Regions from separate parts of the Rosenbergiella sp. YN46 genome, predicted to be linked through region 2. Evidence: predicted binding sites of a transcription regulator. Region 2 holds the regulator's gene; each other region holds the start of a gene.

Evidence for each region. Region 2 encodes PhoB, which activates phosphate uptake and scavenging genes when phosphate is short. Its sites were predicted from a motif close to CTGTCATAAAACTGNCNNAT; they were not measured.
Region 1: a site for PhoB is predicted at 2,362-2,381, ahead of pstS (phosphate ABC transporter substrate-binding protein PstS). Genes of this name have one in related genera too.
Region 3: a site for PhoB is predicted at 2,303-2,322, ahead of opgB (phosphatidylglycerol--membrane-oligosaccharide glycerophosphotransferase). Genes of this name have one in related genera too.

Annotation. Positions count from the first base shown of each region.
Region 1 is NZ_JAZHEE010000022.1:34,395-40,287, forward strand. Features, by position in the region: gene pstA (phosphate ABC transporter permease PstA) at 1-174, opposite strand, end outside; gene pstC (phosphate ABC transporter permease PstC) at 174-1,133, opposite strand; gene pstS (phosphate ABC transporter substrate-binding protein PstS) at 1,190-2,233, opposite strand; gene V3W49_RS15225 (hypothetical protein) at 2,495-2,947, shown strand; gene glmS (glutamine--fructose-6-phosphate transaminase (isomerizing)) at 2,993-4,822, opposite strand; gene glmU (bifunctional UDP-N-acetylglucosamine diphosphorylase/glucosamine-1-phosphate N-acetyltransferase GlmU) at 4,968-5,893, opposite strand, start outside.
Region 2 is NZ_JAZHEE010000013.1:54,023-59,915, reverse strand. Features, by position in the region: gene sbcC (exonuclease subunit SbcC) at 1-2,530, opposite strand, end outside; gene sbcD (exonuclease subunit SbcD) at 2,527-3,729, opposite strand; gene phoB (phosphate response regulator transcription factor PhoB) at 4,070-4,759, shown strand; gene phoR (phosphate regulon sensor histidine kinase PhoR) at 4,783-5,893, shown strand, end outside.
Region 3 is NZ_JAZHEE010000056.1:6,657-12,549, reverse strand. Features, by position in the region: gene opgB (phosphatidylglycerol--membrane-oligosaccharide glycerophosphotransferase) at 1-2,069, opposite strand, end outside; gene V3W49_RS21740 (YjjA family protein) at 2,690-3,190, opposite strand; gene dnaC (replicative helicase loader DnaC) at 3,280-4,017, opposite strand; gene dnaT (primosomal protein DnaT) at 4,020-4,562, opposite strand; gene V3W49_RS21725 (TetR/AcrR family transcriptional regulator) at 4,665-5,312, opposite strand.

The sequences.
Region 1 (5,893 bases), on a different contig from region 2:
GTCGATGCCACGCGCCACCGTAGCGAACAGAATCCAGATCAGCCAGAACAGGCCGAATGCCATCGTCGCCATCGACAGCGTCAGCGCGATACGGTTCTTCAGACGGCGTCTCGCCTGCATTTTGCGACGCGATTCCGCCAGGGTCGCCGCCGTTTGTAGTTCCATGGTAGCCATTAGCGTGCCCCCTCATTCTTAGCCAGTCGGCGAATCATCAGCCTGGAGACAGCCAGCACGATAAAGGTAATCACAAACAGAATAAGCCCCAGCTCCATGAGTGCTGCGGTATGCAGACCGGATTCCGCTTCGGCGAACTCATTCGCCAGCGCCGAAGTAATGCTGTTGCCTGGCATATAGAGTGAAGCGCTATCAAGCTGGTAGGTATTACCGATAATAAAGGTCACTGCCATGGTTTCGCCCAACGCGCGACCCAGCCCCAGCATCACGCCGCCAATCACCCCATTTTTGGTGAACGGTAGAACGATACGCCAGATAACTTCCCAGGTAGTGCAGCCGATACCGTAGGCAGATTCCTTCATCATCACCGGCGTCTGCTCAAACACGTCGCGCATCACCGAAGCGATATAGGGGATGATCATAATGGCAAGAATAATGCCTGCCGCCAGGATCCCGATCCCGAAAGCCGGGCCAGAGAACAGCTCACCGACAATAGGGATCGATGACAGCACGTTGCCGACCGGCTCCTGAAAGTAAGTGGCGAACAGTGGAGCGAAGACAAATAACCCCCACATGCCGTAAACGATACTGGGAATCGCCGCCAGCAGTTCAATGGCGATACCCAGCGGACGTCGCAGCCAGCCGGGAGCCAGTTCAGTCAGAAACAGCGCAATACCAAAACTTACCGGCACAGCGATAATCAGCGCGATGGCCGACGTTACCAGAGTGCCATAAATCGGCACCAGCGCACCGAAGGTATCGTTGGGCGCATCCCACTCTTTAGACCACAGGAAGCTGAAACCGAACTTTTCAATGCTCGGCCAGGAAGAGACTATCAGGGAGACGATAATTCCACCCAGCAGAAACAGGACAATCAGCGCAGCCAGTTTTACCAGCGCGCCGAACAGAATGTCGCCCTTTTTGCCAGGAGGTGTAAATGCAGGCCTGCTTGCTGCCATAAACTCACTCAACTTAATCAGTATTGAAGGCCGGCGACCCGGCCTTCTGGAAAGGCTTATTTATACAACGGGTTACCGCTGCTGTCCTTAACGCTGGTTTTCCACGCGGCGCGAATCTGTTCAACCACGCTTTCCGGCAGGGTGGCATAATCCAGCTTTTTAGCTTCATCGCCGCCATTTTTGTAGGCCCAGTCGAAGAACTTCAGTACTTCGGTGCCCTGCTCTGGCTTCTTCTGATCCTTATGTACCAGAATAAAGGTGGCGGAAGAGATCGGCCATGCTCCTTCAGCGCTTTGGTTGGTCAGATCCTGAGCAAAGGTTTTGCTCCAGTCCGCGCTTTCAGCAGCTTTAGAGAAGCTCTCTTCTGTCGGGCTGACCGGCTGTCCGCTGCCTGAAATCAGTCTGGTATAGGCCAGTTTGTTCTGCTTGGCGTAAGCATACTCAACAAAGCCGATAGCACCCGGCAGACGCTGAACAAAGGCGGCGATGCCATCGTTGCCTTTGCCGCCCAGCCCCGTCGGCCACTTCACGGTAGTCCCGGCGCCGACTTTCGACTTCCACTCTTCATTCACTTTAGACAGATAACTGGTAAAGACATAGGAAGTGCCGGAACCGTCGGCGCGACGCACCACGGCAATGTTCTGCTCAGGCAGCTTAATCCCCGGGTTCAGTTTGGCAATCGCCGGATCATTCCACTTCTTAACTTTGCCCAGATAGATATCGCCCAGGGTTTTGCCATCCAGCGTCAGCTCGCCAGACTTAACGCCTGGCAGATTAACCGCCATCACCACCCCGCCAATCACGGTCGGGAACTGGAACAGACCACCGTTTTGCAGCTTTTCATCGGAGAGAGGGGCGTCGGAAGCGCCGAAATCAACGGTATGGGCGATGATCTGTTTTACACCGCCAGAGGAGCCAATCCCCTGATAGTTAACTTTATTTCCCGTAGATTTCTGATAGCTGTCGGCCCATTTGGCATACACCGGAGCAGGAAAGGTGGCGCCCGCGCCAGTCAGGCTTGCCGCTGCAAAAGCGGAAAACGCGCTCAGAGAGAAGGTCGCGGCGACAACAGTAGCGACGGTGGTACGCATTACGTTCATAGTGTCTCCTGCAGGGGTCATCATTTGCTGTGTAAGAAGCCTGTGCTCATTGCCTCATCGTCCACGCCAGGCTCTCATGTGACTGCATGGACAAAATAGGACAGTTTGGTGACAGCAACATGTACTAATTATGACAGTTTTATGACAACAGGCAGGCTGGAGTGGGTGAGACAGGCATAGATAATTCCATAAAGTCTCCCTAAAAACGCCACAGTTTGAATTTATACTTTTCGTTATCCACAGAAAAAGAAGGGGTAACAGATGGTTAAATCATTTCTCATCGGAGCCGGCATGCTCTGCCTGATGGTTCCACTTTACGCCAGTGCCGGAGACAACCTGCAATTCTCAGGGTTTTCATCCACCGGTGCGCGGCTGGTAACCTCCGACGGCAGCCCCGACATCAATGGCGTCATCCACTTAAATACTACCGATAACCCGAGCATAGAGTCATTAAAGCAGACCCAAAGCGATGTGGAGCAGCTGAAACGCGATCGGGATGAATTAAAGCGCCAGATAGAGGATACCGGTAAGCAATCAGGCGAGAATATGAAACGCCAGCTGGATGAGATGAAAAAAGAGACCAGCAACCTTAGCAAGAAAATAGACGATCTTTCCCGGGAAAACGACGCCTTAAAGCGCAATCAGGAGAGCAACGCGCGTGAAATAGGCTCGCTGAAACAGGAAATCAGTCAGTTGAGTAGCAAAATAAAGTAAAAAAAACCCGCCAGTCGCGGCGGGTTTTTCATAGACGATAACCAATTATTCTACCGTAACCGACTTCGCCAGGTTTCGCGGCTGGTCCACATCAGTGCCTTTAATCAGTGCCACATGGTAGGACAGCAGCTGTAGCGGAACGGTATAGAAGATAGGCGCAATCTCCTCTTCCACATGCGGCATCTGAATGATGTGCATGGTTTCGCTGTCTACAAAGCCAGCTGCCTCATCGGCAAACACGTAGAGATGGCCGCCACGGGCACGCACCTCTTCGATATTGGACTTCAGTTTCTCCAGCAGGTCGTTATTCGGTGCAACCACGATAACCGGCATATCAGCATCGATCAGCGCCAGCGGGCCATGCTTCAGCTCACCGGCGGCATAGGCTTCGGCGTGAATATAGGAGATCTCTTTAAGCTTCAGTGCCCCTTCCAGCGCGATGGGGTACTGATCGCCACGCCCCAGGAACAGCGCATGGTGCTTATCAGAGAAGTCTTCCGCCAGAGCTTCAATACGCTTGTCCTGAGCCAGCATCTGCTCGATACGGCTGGGCAGAGTCTGCAGTGCATGCACGATATTGTGCTCGACATTTGGATCCACGCCTTTCAGACGACCTATTTTCGCCACCAGCATCAGCAGCACGGTCAGTTGGGTAGTAAAGGCTTTGGTGGAAGCCACGCCGATTTCAGTGCCCGCTTTGGTCATCAGCGCCAGATCGGATTCACGCACCAGCGAAGAACCCGGCACGTTACAGATAGCCAGCGAGCCCAGGTACCCAAGCTCTTTCGCCAGACGCAGCGCCGCCAGCGTATCGGCGGTTTCACCGGACTGGGAGAGGGTGATAATCAGGCTGTTACGGCGCACCGCTGACTTGCGATAGCGGAATTCAGAAGCGATCTCCACATCGCAGGGAACGCCAGCCATGGCTTCAAACCAGTAGCGGGACACCATTCCGGAGTTGTAGGAGGTACCACAGGCTACTATCTGGATATGCTCAACCTTTGACAGCAGTTCGTCGCTGTTCGGGCCCAGTTCACTCAGATCCACAGTACCGTGACTGATACGTCCGGTCAGGGTGCTCTTAATAGCGTTCGGCTGCTCGTAGATCTCTTTCTGCATATAGTGACGATAGCCGCCCTTATCGCCGGCATCATACTGCAGATTCGACTCCACCTCTTCACGCGTGACCGGCTCGCCGGAACGATCAAAAACGGTGATGCTGCGACGGGTTACTTCCGCGATATCGCCCTCTTCCAGGAACATAAAACGGCGGGTTACCGGCAGCAGAGCCAACTGATCGGAGGCGATAAAGTTTTCACCAACGCCCAGACCAATCACCAGCGGGCTACCCGAGCGGGCCGCCAGCAGGGTGTCCGGATTACGGGTATCCATAATCACGGTGCCGTAAGCGCCGCGCAACTGAGGTATGGCGCGCAGCACCGCTTCACGCAGACTGCCGCCCTGTTCCATTTCCCAGTGAACCAGATGAGCGATAACTTCGGTATCAGTCTGGGAGATAAACTGATAGCCTCGCGCTTTCAGGGTTTCACGCAGCGGCTCATAGTTTTCGATAATGCCATTGTGTACCACCGCGATATGCCCGGAGACATGCGGGTGAGCATTCACTTCAGACGGTTCGCCGTGGGTCGCCCAACGGGTATGCGCAATACCCGTGCCGCCATGCAACGGGTGCTCTTCAGCAGCCTGCGCCAGCGCCTGAACCTTCCCCAGACGACGCAGACGGGTCATATTCCCCTGTGCGTCGACCACTGCCAGACCGGCGGAGTCATAGCCCCGGTATTCCAGACGGCGTAGCCCTTCGAGAAGAATTTCTGCAATATCACGTTGCGCGACCGCGCCAACAATTCCACACATCGTATTGATTCCTTAGATCAAGGCGTTTCCGCCTGCGTTGTCGCTGACCTGTTATTCCGGTTTTCCCGGCCCCCGAGCCTTTGTAGAGAGTGGGGTTATTTTTATAAGCACTGCTCCCCCTCTCCCGGAAGGAGAGGGGCAAAAATTATTTTTTCTTCACCGGACGCTGCCAGCCCTGAATATGAGTCTGCTTCACCCGGCTGATGACCAGCTCGTTTTCCTGGATATCGCGCGTCACGGTGGTGCCCGCACCGATCGTCGCACCGCGCGCCACGCTGACCGGCGCTACCAGTTGGGTATCGGACCCCACAAAAACGTCGTCGCCAATCAGGGTCTTATGTTTGTTAGCGCCATCATAGTTGCAGGTGATGGTTCCGGCGCCAATATTTACGTTATCACCTATCTCGGCATCTCCGAGATAGGACAAATGCCCGGCTTTAGAACCTTTACCCAGTCGCGCTTTTTTCATTTCGACGAAATTCCCCACGTGGGCGCCTTCCGCCAGCTCGGCGCCTGGGCGCAAACGCGCGAACGGCCCAATGGTACAGTCGGCCTCCAGATGGGCATCTTCTACCACGGTATAGGGACTAATTTCGCAGTTATCGCCAATGATGCTGTTTTTAATCACACAACCGGCACCAATTTTAACCCGATCGCCCAGCGTAACCTGGCCTTCCAGAATCACATTAGCATCGATCTCGATATCACGGCCATGGGTCAAACTGCCGCGCAGATCGAAACGCTGGGGATCGCGCAACATCACGCCCGCCAGCAGCAGCTTTTCCGCCTGCTCAGCCTGATAAACCCGCTCCAGCCTGGAAAGCTGCAGTCTGTTATTAACGCCTTCCACTTCACTCAGACGCTGCGGATGAACCGCGGCAATCTCGCGACCTTCCTGATAAGCCATGGCGATGATATCGGTAATATAGAATTCGCCCTGGGCATTGTTGTTATCCAGTTGTCCCAGCCAGCGCTTCAGGTCGGCGCCCCCTGCCACCAGAATGCCGGTATTGATCTCATTTATCTGGCGCTGGGCCTCGCTGGCGTCTTTATGTTCGACGATACCTGTCA
Region 2 (5,893 bases):
GGGCCGCGTTGGCGCGAAGCTCGCCGGCCAGCGCCTCCAGCCGCCGGGCGATAAGCGCAGGATCGTCCTGTTCGCTGGCCTGTTCCGGGCGCTGTTCCCGGCTGTCGCGCAGCGCGCGTTCGGCTTCGTCCAGCAGGGTTTGCTGTTGATGACAGGCCCTTTCCAGGGCGATTTTGCGTTGCTCCAGCGCCTGCAGGTTATCGTCGTCCAGCCGGGCGGCAAGGAACGCCGCTTCATTGGCAAAATCGCTGGCGTCAAGCCGCTGGCTGAAGTCGCGACTGGCGGTTTCCAGGTGCTGGCGTTGCTCTTTTTCCTGATGCGCCAGGCTCTGGCTTCTGCCTGCCAGTGACAGGCAATCATCGTGAACTTTATGCCAGTCGTCCGGCACCTGAACGGGCTCGACGTCGTTTTCCTCCTCTTCCTGGGGCAGGGTAGCGAGTACCTGCTCCATGCGTTGTAGCCGGGTCTGGAGCTGAGGAAGCTGTTCCTGATGCTGCTGCCACTGGCGGCTTTCCGACTCGCGGGCCTCAAGCCACGCCGATTCATGGCCGGTATCGGGCCAGGTCAGGCCCAGCGTCGCCAGATTCTGTTGGATTGTCTGCAACTGACGCTCCTGCTCTTCGGTTAGCGACAGGTGCTGTGCCTGCGTCGCTTTATACTGCGTTTCCAGCTCAATGCGTTGCAGCAGCGCGCGCAGCCGCAGCTCTTCCTGTTCCTGTTGTTCCAGCCAGGGGCTAACCGGTTCCGTCGTGGCAAAACTGGTGCCGAGTTCGCTATTGAGCTGGCGCCACGCTTTTTCCAGTTCGTTCTGCTCTTCCGTCAGCCGTTTGCCATCGACTTCCAGCTGGGCGCGGCGCTGCTGCCAGGCCTCCAGCTGGCCGCGCAACGCGGCGCCCTGATCCGCCAGCGCGCTTGTTTCACGTTCCAGCTGTGCCAGACGCTGCTGATTCTCTCCGGGCTCCAGAGACTGATAGCGTTCGACGGCGGGATGTTGAGTGGAGCCGCACAGCGGGCAGGGCTGCTCCGGCTGCAACCGGGCACGCTCGTCATGAAGCCTGACGATGGTTTGTTCCAGGGCGCAAATCTTCTGCACCTCTTCCGCCAGCTGTTTTTTGTGGCGAAAGGCTGTGCGTTTCTCTTCCAGCGTTTTTTCCTGTTCGGTGATTCGGGCGATGAGGCTCTGCCGTTCTTTATGCAGCTCCTGTTGACGCTGGGTCAAAGGGGCGAAGCGCGAGTGGAGCAGCGCTAGACGGCTACGCAGCGGGCGCTCCGTCGCCATCTTTTGTAAATGCTCACTCACCTGGACGTGCCCGTCGTTGGGGCCGGCTTCAGGAAGTTGACTGAGTCGTTCATCCAGCTCTTTCAGGGTATTGGCGAGGGCGGTAAGTTGCTGCTGATCCCGCTGCCGCTGGTTGAACGCGGCGCGCCAGCCCGCCAGTTCATCGCGCCAGCGGGAAAAATGTGAGTGCTCGCTTAGCCAGTTTTCCAGCGTTTTATGGCGCTGGCGAAGGTCATCGGCCTGATGCCGGGCGCCGCGGCGAATCTGGCGGCGGCGGGTCTGCCGCTCCAGAAGCTGTGTTGCTATCTGACGCTGCTGCTGCTGGGTGGCCTCCAGCGTTTGCGCCTGCTGCTGACGCTGCTGCCACAGGGGCTGTAGGCGGGCGGCGGGCAGCGCTCGCGCCAGTCGGGCGAGATCCGGCCCGGCCTGTTCCAGCGCCTGGCGGGCCTGGTTCAGGGCATGCTGCGCCTGTTCCCGCCGCTGGCGAAGCCTAGCTAATTGCTGTAGCCACTGATGATGGCGCTGGCGCTGCTGCTGTTCGCCGGACAGGACTTTCTCTTCGTCAGTGAGCGCCTGCAAACATTGAGTTAACTGCTGCCGCTGGATTTCGTCAAGCAAAGTGACGCCGCCTGCCTGGGCTTCCAGCTGTTCCAGTTCGCTTTTGGCCTGGCGGTGCTGTTCGAAAACCCGGGCTGACAGGCGACCGTAGATTTCAGTGCCGGTCAGCTCTTCGAGCAGCGCCGCCCGGGTGTTGGCATCGGCATTGAGGAAGGCGGCGAACTGCCCCTGAGAGAGCAGCATCGATTTGGTGAAACGATCGTAGTCCAGCCCGGAAAGTTGTTCCTGAAGCTCCAGTTTGTCTTTGACCTTGTCCGCCAGAATTTCGCCGCTGTCACAGCGCGCCAGCTCTACTCTGGGAGCCTGGAGCTTGCCGTCCGCCTGGCCTCTGGCCCGGTTCTGGCTCCAGAAAGCGCGATATGCTACGCCCCGGACTTCAAATTCCACCTCGGCCAGACAGTCGGCGCAGTCCCGGGTCATCAGCTCGTTCTGGCTCTGGGAGATGCCGCTCAGGCGCGGCGTTTTGTGATATAACGCCAGGCAGATGGCGTCCAGTAGGGTGGTTTTCCCGGCACCGGTCGGCCCGGTAATGGCAAACAGGCCGTTACTGACGAAGGGTTCGGCGCTGAAATCAATCTTCCATTCGCCGCGCAGCGAGTTCAGGTTGCGCAGGCGCAGGGTTAAAATTTTCATGCTTCATCCTCCTGATGCAGGGTTTCCAGAGTCTGGGCGAACAGCAGCCGCAGCTGCGTTTCCCGCTCGGGATCCAGCCCTTCCTGCGCCAGGCGGCGGCTAAAGACATCGTCTACGCTCAGCTCGCTCAGGGTCTCTTTGTGTTGATTGTCGATAGCCCGCTGACGCTGTTCGCGGCTGCGGCGAATCAGCACCACTTCCAGCGGCAAATCTTCCGTCAACTGGCGAATGTGGCGCTGCATATCATGCAGGTATTCGTCGCTGGTCACTTCAATGTCCAGCCAGGTGATTGGCTGTTTGGGGGCGTCGCGCCAGGCCTCAAGCTGCTGTTCTATCTGCGCCAGCGAGCCTTTTATCAGCGCCAGCGGCTGGGTGACGGGAACCGGAAGTGCTTCGATTTCGCTCAGGGCGGCGTCCTCAAAACTGACCAGGCTGACACTCTTCTCTTTGCCCGTTTCGTCAAAACTCAGGGCGATGGGAGAACCGCTGTAGCGTATATGCGCCATGCCGCCTACGCTCTGGGGGCGGTGGATGTGGCCCAGGGCGATATAATCGGCCGGAGGAAAGTTCCGGGCCGGAAAAGCATCCAGAGTGCCGATATAGATATCGCGCACCGAATCGCTGGCGGTTACGCCGACGGTGGTCAGATGGCCGGTGGCGATGATGGGGAGGCTGCGCTGACCGCGCAGCGATAGCGCCGCATTATAAAGGCACTGATAGTGCTGGCTGATGGCCTCCAGCAGCGAGAGCTGCTTGTCGTGACCATCTTGACCCGCCTGGCTTTGTAGCAGATCCCGCGGTCGTAAAAAGGGAATGGGGCACAAAATGGCGCCGACGGAGCCATCGCGGCGCGTCATCTCCAGCGGTTTATCGCCAGGCGTTGCCACCACGCAGGTATTCAGGCAGGCCAGTAACTCCCGGGATTCATTCAGGGTCGCGACCGAGTCGTGGTTACCCGCCAGAATATAGAGTGCGCAGCCGGTCTGCTGCAATTTGACCACGAAGCGGTTATACAGCTCGCGAGCGTAGCTGGGCGGCGAGCCGGTATCGAAAATATCACCCGCCACAATAATGGCGTCCGCCTGACGATGTTCAGCCTGCTCCAGCAGCCAGTCGAGAAATGCCTGATGTTCGGCAGCCCGGCTTTTGGTATAGAAATTCTGGCCGAGGTGCCAGTCAGAGGTGTGAATGATCCGCATAATTCCCTTCATCCTTCAAGCTACAGGTGCGTTGGCGACGTTCGCTTATTCTGGTCACATAGCTTATCTATGCTCCCGGGGATACGCTATCTTGCCGCCTTCCTGTAACGCGAATGATTTTGGGGCATTTCGGTTCCGGTGGCAAAAAAGCGCGAGGGGGATTATAAACAACCTGGGAGCCTGCGCGCCTCTTCTGTGACGGCATCCGGGAATGAGCGCGTCATTAAAGGGCTGTGTTTTTCATAAATCTGTCATAAAAGTGACGCATAATGGCGCGCATTACAAAATGGCAACCCGAACCCTCGCGACGAGGGCAAGAAAAAATCAGACAGGGCGAATGATGGCGCGACGTATTCTGGTGGTAGAAGATGAGGCTCCAATCCGTGAAATGGTCTGTTTCGTGCTTGAGCAGAATGGTTTCCTGCCGCTTGAAGCGGAAGATTACGATGCCGCTGTGGCACGGCTTAACGAACCCTGGCCTGATTTGATCCTGCTGGACTGGATGTTGCCCGGCGGCTCCGGACTTCAGTTGATTAAGCATCTGAAGCGCCAGCCGATGACCCGGGACATACCGGTGGTGATGCTGACTGCCCGGGGCGAAGAGGAAGACCGGGTGCGTGGGCTGGAAACCGGCGCTGACGATTATATGACCAAACCCTTCTCACCTAAAGAGCTGGTGGCGCGAATTAAAGCGGTAATGCGGCGCATCTCTCCCATGGCGGTAGAGGAGCCTATCGAAATTGAAGGGTTAAGCCTCGATCCCACTTCTCATCGGGTGATGAACGGCGAGCGTCCGCTCGATATGGGCCCCACCGAATTTAAGCTTCTGCACTTTTTTATGACGCATCCCGAACGGGTATACAGCCGCGAACAGCTTCTGAACCAGGTCTGGGGCACTAATGTTTACGTCGAAGACCGGACGGTGGATGTTCATATCCGTCGCCTGCGTAAGGTGCTGGAAAGCAGCGGCCACGATCGCATGGTGCAGACGGTACGTGGTACCGGCTATCGTTTTTCTACCCGTTATTAACCGGTTATTCAGGAGTAAGGCTTTTGCTGGAACGGCTGTCGTGGAAAAGGCTGGCGCTTGAGCTGGCGCTGTGCTGCCTGCCGGCGCTGCTGCTTGGCGCTTTGATGGGGCACCTGCCGTGGTTTTTACTGGCCGCTGTCACGGGGCTTCTGATTTGGCACTTTCATAATCTGCTGCGGCTCTCCTGGTGGCTGTGGGTGGATCGCAGCATGACACCGCCGCCGGGGCGAGGCAGTTGGGAGCCTTTGCTCTATGGCCTGCATCAGATGCAGATGCGCAACAAGAAGCGGCGCAAGGAGTTAGGGAATCTGATCAAACGCTTTCGCAGCGGCGCCGAATCGTTGCCGGATGCGGTGGTGCTGACCACCGAAGAGGGCACCATCTTCTGGTGTAACGGGCTGGCGCAGCAGTTGCTTAATCTGCGCTGGCCAGATGATAACGGCCAGAACATTTTGAACCTGCTGCGCTATCCGGAGTTCAGCCATTATCTGAAACAGCGTGATTTTTCCCGACCGCTGAATCTGGTGCTGAACAGTGGCCGCCATCTGGAGTTTCGGGTGATGCCCTATAGCGATAGCCAGTGGCTGATGGTAGCCAGGGATGTGACCCAGATGCATCAACTGGAAGGGGCTCGTCGTAACTTTTTCGCCAACGTCAGCCACGAACTGCGCACGCCGCTGACCGTGCTTCAGGGCTATCTGGAGATGCTGCGCGACAGCGAACCGGATGGCGCGTTGCGTGATAAGGCGCTGTTGACCATGGAAGAACAGACCCAGCGGATGAGCAGTCTGGTACAGCAATTGCTGACGCTGTCACGCATTGAAGCATCGCCCTCCCTGGATCTGAGTGAAAGCGTGGATATCCCGGATATGCTGCGCCAGGTGGAGCAGGCCGCCCGCTCGCTGGGGCCGGAACACCACTTCACTTTCGATGTGGATGCGCAACTTAAGGTGCGGGGCAATGGCGAACAGTTACGCAGCGCCGTCTCGAACCTGGTCTATAACGCCATCAATCATACGCCTGCCGGGTCTAATATTGCAGTGTGCTGGCAGCGTACTCCGCTGGGGGCGCGCTTTAGCGTCAGCGACGATGGCCCGGGGATAGCGGCCCATCATCTGCCGCGCCTGACGGAGC
Region 3 (5,893 bases), on a different contig from region 2:
TTGGCGTTAGGGCCGAAAGCCTTAGCGGTAATCACCAGCGAGAATTTCTCGGGTAGCGGTTGGTTGTATTCGATTTTTACTTCCGGCGCCAGGTTGGCGTTGGACCAGCGGCCCCAGGATTCGGGGCGTGAAATACCGCTAAACTGCTTCACGGATTCCGGCGCGCCGGGCACGTTGAAGACGAAGCTGTCGGCCTGATAGCGGATATCGTTATCGCTGGCCTTCAGCATGTCGATAGTGCGCTGGTAGCGATCGCTGTCGATAACGCTCTGCTTAATCGCCACCTTGCCCTGCCATTTGTCCTGCGTTACCCGGGTAATCCGCGGTTCGCCCCCCAGTTGACCCTGGGCCATACACAGGTCGGTGGAGAGGCTCAGCTGCGGATCCCACAGGCGGCCCATCTTGTAGCAGGTGTCGAACCAGACGAAATCATCGTTGGGCGCGAATTTCGCCAGCTGAATGCGCAGCGGATCGGAAAATTCGTTTTCGAGCTTCGGTTCAACGCGCTTGTCGCTGACTTTCAGCAACAGCGGCAGGCGGAAGGTAGAGCCGGAAAAGCTGACGTTATTCTGGGTGCGATCGAGAGTGAAGCTGTCGATTTTGGTCGGGAAGTTCCACAGATGCACCACCGACGGTTTCCAGGCCAGAATCTTCTCTTTCATGTTCAGGAATACCTGAGACAGCGACTGACCGGAAAGGCTGCTGCGCCCCAGACCCAGATAGTTGCCGCCGCCCAGAATATCCAGCACCGTGGCGCCGTTATCCATAGAGTTACGCCTGGTGGCAATCTGTTTCTGTTCCGGCTGGTCGCCGCGAATCACGACGAACAGATTGTTGCGCTGCTGCTCGTTCAGGTATTTCCAGGCGCCGTTATTCATGGCCAGATGGTCGGAAGAGACCACGATGACCGTATTTTTGAACCACGGTGAGGCTTTTATCTTCTCGATTAACCGGGCGATATGCTCCTGGCTACAGGTCACCGCGCTCAGGGTCTTGTTGGGTTTTCCGTCGTACTCGTAGCTTTTACGCTTACAGGTGCGGGAGACAAAGCCATCCGGATGGTGGGTATCCACCGTCAGGGTGAACAGCGAGAAGCGCTTGCCCTGTTTCGACAGCTCTTCATATTTCTGCCACGCTTCATCCAGTACGGTATCGTCGTAGAAGCCCCAGTCGTTGCGGTATTCTGGATCCTCCACCATGGTTTTCAGCTCTTCGGAGCCGTACAGGTGATCGAAACCGTGAGACTTCAGGAACACATCCTTACCGGCAAAGCGCAGGTTGGCGCCCTGGATAAAATAGTTCTGATAGCCGGAATTCTTCAGGATATCGCCCAGGCAGGTATTCTGCGGGAAGAAGGTCGACATGGAAGAAGCCGAGTTACCGTCGAACGGGGCGAACAGCGGAATACCGCACTGGGAAGCGACCATTCCGGCGATGGTGTAATCAGTGCCGGGGAGTTGTTCAGTATGGCTAAAGTCCAGCCCCTGTTTTTTCAGGGCGCCCAGTTCTGGCGTTAGATTTGGAAACGCCTGCTCGTTAAAGTAGGTGCGCTCCAGGCTTTCGCCATAGATGTAGACCAGGTTGAGCTTCGGATTGGCAATCTCTTTCGGGGGCTCTTTATAGTAGATCTTAAAATCGGGATCCCCGTCGCTGGTCTGAGACTTCACCAGCGCGGCAATCTGATGGAATGCCGGGCTGGCATCCACGGAACCCAGCGCCAGTGCCAGCGCCAGCAGGCTGTAGCCGAAGTGGTGGGGGCGATGCCAGCGGCGGCGTAGTAGCCAGGCCAACAGGACGAACATGCCCACCAGGGCCGCGATAATACCAATGCCCGGCAGAATATATTTACTGACGCCCGCGCCAGTCAGGCTGTTAGTCAGGGTATAGAGTACGGCGTCGTTAATCCCGTCGCCGGTAAAATAGTTACTGGCGTAGAGGGTCAGATTCAAAATGACGAACACGCTCAGCACCACCAGAATAGCGGCGAACCACAGGGTATTGCGCCCTGCCTTAAGCGTATAGATAGCAATGGACGCAATGAAGAGTCCTAATGAAAGCACTTCCGGCAAAGATACACCCTCTTAAGATAACCAGGATTGAGTTTGACAAATCAGACGCGCAACAATTTACAGCCGATGTCACATTGCTGCAATTCTACTGTCAAAATAGTGTGCAGGTCTTCAGAATTGGTTTATTCATCGTCATTCCTGATCCCGATCACGTTGGGCGCTGGCGGAGCGGCGCGAGACGAAAAAAGTGATAAAACGGGATTCGGGGCCGGGAAAATGCTGCTTTGTGCTATTTATGACGGTTTTATTTCTGTCATCAGGTTATCTAAGGTATTTTTAAGATAATGCCGATGTGAGCCAGGTCATATTTAAGGAAAATCTCACGATAAAGAGTGTGTGAATCATGACAGCTCTGATTTAAACCTGATTTGCCCCATTTTTAGGTGGATATAACAGTATGATGCTTTCAATCGTCAGTCTTATTGCGCTACTGGCGTTTGCGCTTTTTTGTTTCATGAAGCATTTTCGGGAAGTGAACAAGCGCAGGCTCTCTGGCCCAAAGGGCCGTAACCGGTTTCGGAAAAAATAACGCCGGGCGTAAAAAGTAATTCAGTTTTGTTTAATGTTCGTTTAACTAAAAGCGGCGACCCTGGGGGCCGCCGTTTTTGCTGGCTGAAAAATCAGGAAAGGAACTGTTTACCCTGCTTCAGCACCAGATCGCAGGCTTTGGTTTTTACTTTTTCCGCCAGTTGGGAATTCCCCAGGCTCTTCAGATCGAGCTGCTGGCCGTTACCGGTATTTAGCAGCCCCTGCAGACCCTGCTGATAATCCTGCTGCTGGCTCTGTTTCTGGGTATCCTCAAGGCCCAGTTTATTCAGAAGCTGGCTCTTAATATTGTCCGTGCTGGTCACGGATGTCAGCTTCTGCTTCGCACAGTATTGCATGATGCCTGCGGCGTTGGTCATGCTGTTGGCGCTTAGCGCCTGGTTGCCACCGTTCAGTAGGCCGGTAAGCTGAGAGAGGGAAGTGCCGCTCTTAGCGCCCGTTGAGCCGCTCTGGCTGCTAAGCTCGCTTGCCGCGCTGGACAGCTGATCCTGCCAGCTGGCGGCGCTGGCGCTGCCTGCAACCAGCATTGCGGCTGTCACCGCGCCATAGACCGCCTGTTTTACCGTAACCTTCATTTCTTTCTCCTTATTATTCCTCGTTGCCGGGCACAGTATAGCGCCTGTGCCCTGCGGCGAAATCCGATTCTGAATCTTCCGGAAAAAGGTTAGTACTCTTTACCTGTCACGCGACTGCGATAGCTTTCCCAGTTAAAGATCACCCACAGGCTGTTGCCAAGACGCATGCGATCCATCACCCGTTCGCCAAGCAGGGTATTCATCTCGTTAATATTCAGGTTGGTCAGCATGCCGGTGGGACGCCGGGAAGAGGAGCGGCGATCGACTATCTGGTTAATGATCACCTTTTCATAGCGCGACTCGGTTTGCATTCCGATTTCATCGATCACCAGCAAATCGACATTGCTTAGATCGTTGATCAGGCGCTCTTCGGTTGTGTCGCTGCCGCCGAAGGTGCCCTTAATGGCGGACATAATGTCGGCTACGGTGATAATCAACACCGTTTTGCCCTGTAACAGCAGCTCGTTGCAGATAGCGGCCGCCAGGTGGTTTTTTCCGGTGCCAGGACGTCCGGAAAAAACGAAGCTTGCGATATTGCCGTCGAATTCGGCGGCGTATTTACGCGCCCGCTCCAGCGCTTTCATCTGCCCCTCGCACTCGACCCGGTAATTGTCGAACGAGCAATTCATATGCAGTTCGCGAATGCCGGAGCGGTTAAAGGTACGCTGCATTTTCATGGCCTGATTTTCCCGGGCGATAGCGGCGGAGCGGATGCGCCCCTGTTCCTGCTGCCAGGCGAGCAGCTCTTCGCCGCTGGTGAACGCGGGTTTTACGTTGGCCGGCATCATCTTTTTCAGACGGGCCATCAGTGCGGCGGTATTTTTCATAGTCAGCCCCGGAATCCGTCAGGAATATTGTCATCAGGCTGCGATACGGCATTCACATCGCGCCTGGGCGCTCCGCCGTTTGCGGCCCGGGATATCTGAACGCTGCGCGCCAGTTTCTGCTGCCACTGCACGTGATGAAAGACCTTGCCTTCCGCCTGCCAGTAGGTCACGAAAGAGGCCAGCTCCTGTTGCGTCACCGGCTCGCGTAGCATAATGCCCCACAGCGCCGCCAGGCGCTGGAATTCGGGATCCGGCTGCCAGTCCGGATACATGGCGAACTTGCCCATCGGGGGGGCAATGGCCGCTGCGGCGGGCTTTTCTTCAAACAGCGTCTCTTCCAGTGTCACATCGGACGCCGGGCGTTTCAACCGTGCCTCTAAAGCCAAAAGCTCCGCCAGGCGTCCGGCGGTCAGGGCGTAAAAGGCAGGTGCGTTGTTATTGAAGACAGCAACGGCGCCCTGCCCGGATGAAGCCAGGGCCGCATCAGGATCCTGGCAGAACGCGTCAATACCGATGACATCGGAAGTCAGGATTTTGGCAGACATAACATCATCTCAGAAAGCATCAAGGACTGCCCAACCGGGCAGAAGAACGGTGACGTATCATAACATAAATCCGTTGCGATAAGGTTCGCAAAAGCGCCGACGTTACGGACAGATATAGCGCAGAACCACCCGTACCGCCATTGCCCGATAGTGGGCGCGCATTGCGTTGGCGTCGCTGCCTTCCTCAAAAAGCAGGGAGAAGGTATAGCTGTTGGCGGCGTAGTGAAAGCTAAAGCTGCTTATCAGGCGATGAACGTCCCGGGCGTTGACGCTGGCGCTAAACAGCTGTTTCGCCTGACCGCGCTGCAGGATATCGTCCAGTAGCGTCAGGGCGCTGCGATTCACCTCTTTTAGCCAGGCGGAGTCACGGGCGTAGCGGCCGCGCTGCATATTTTCCATGCTGATGATGCGCACGAAATCCGGATTATCGGCGTGATAATCGAAGGTGGTTTCCACCAGCAGCACCATCGCTTCGACCGGCGGCAACTGCGCCAGATTAAGCTGGTGTTCGGCGCCGCGAATCCGGGTGTAGACATACTCCAGCACCTGCATATAGAGATGCTCTTTATTTTTAAAATGGTAAACCACCATGCGCTTGGTGGTGTTGGCTTTATCCGCTATTTGCTCCATACGCGCACCGTTAAGGCCATATTCGGCGAACAGCGTGATAGCGCTGAAAAAAATCCTCTCTTTCAGTGTGGCGGTGGCCTCGTCGAAAGGCCCGGGCAGATAGATATCCCGATGTTCCACGGTGTCTCCTTGTACTTCCGGTCAAGCTCCGGGCATGGCCTGGGCTTCATATTGCAGGTAGAGGCTATCGCGGCTGCCTCTACGGTGATGCGCGACCGATGGCTGGTCAGGCTCAGAGTACCCCAAAATTTGTCCTGGCGATCGGTTAACGGGAGCATTAGCCTGGGCGTTTCTTTGGAAAATCGCTAAATCAGAGTCAGTCCTTCCACAGGGTAGCAACCGGGTCATGCTGATATGCGTCACATTCCGGCCATTCATGCCGTCAGATAGCGCGATTATCGCAGCGTTTATGCGATAAACAAGTGAAAGCGGCGAATTCTACGCTGTCGTTTAATAGCGCTGTTGAAATACTTTTAAACAGCATTTCATTAACAATGGCGGGAAGGAATGGTCGGATTAACACAGACAGATAGTGGCGCAGGCAGGAACGTCTATCACTCTGGCGCAGTCACCGGAAAACGTTAATCGCTGGCTTGGGCATCAGTCGCTTATCCCCATCGACATCAGCGTTGAGCGAATACCCGCGTCAGACCGGCCCGGAGATGGTGCGGGACCGGACAATTGAACCGGGTCTCGTGGTA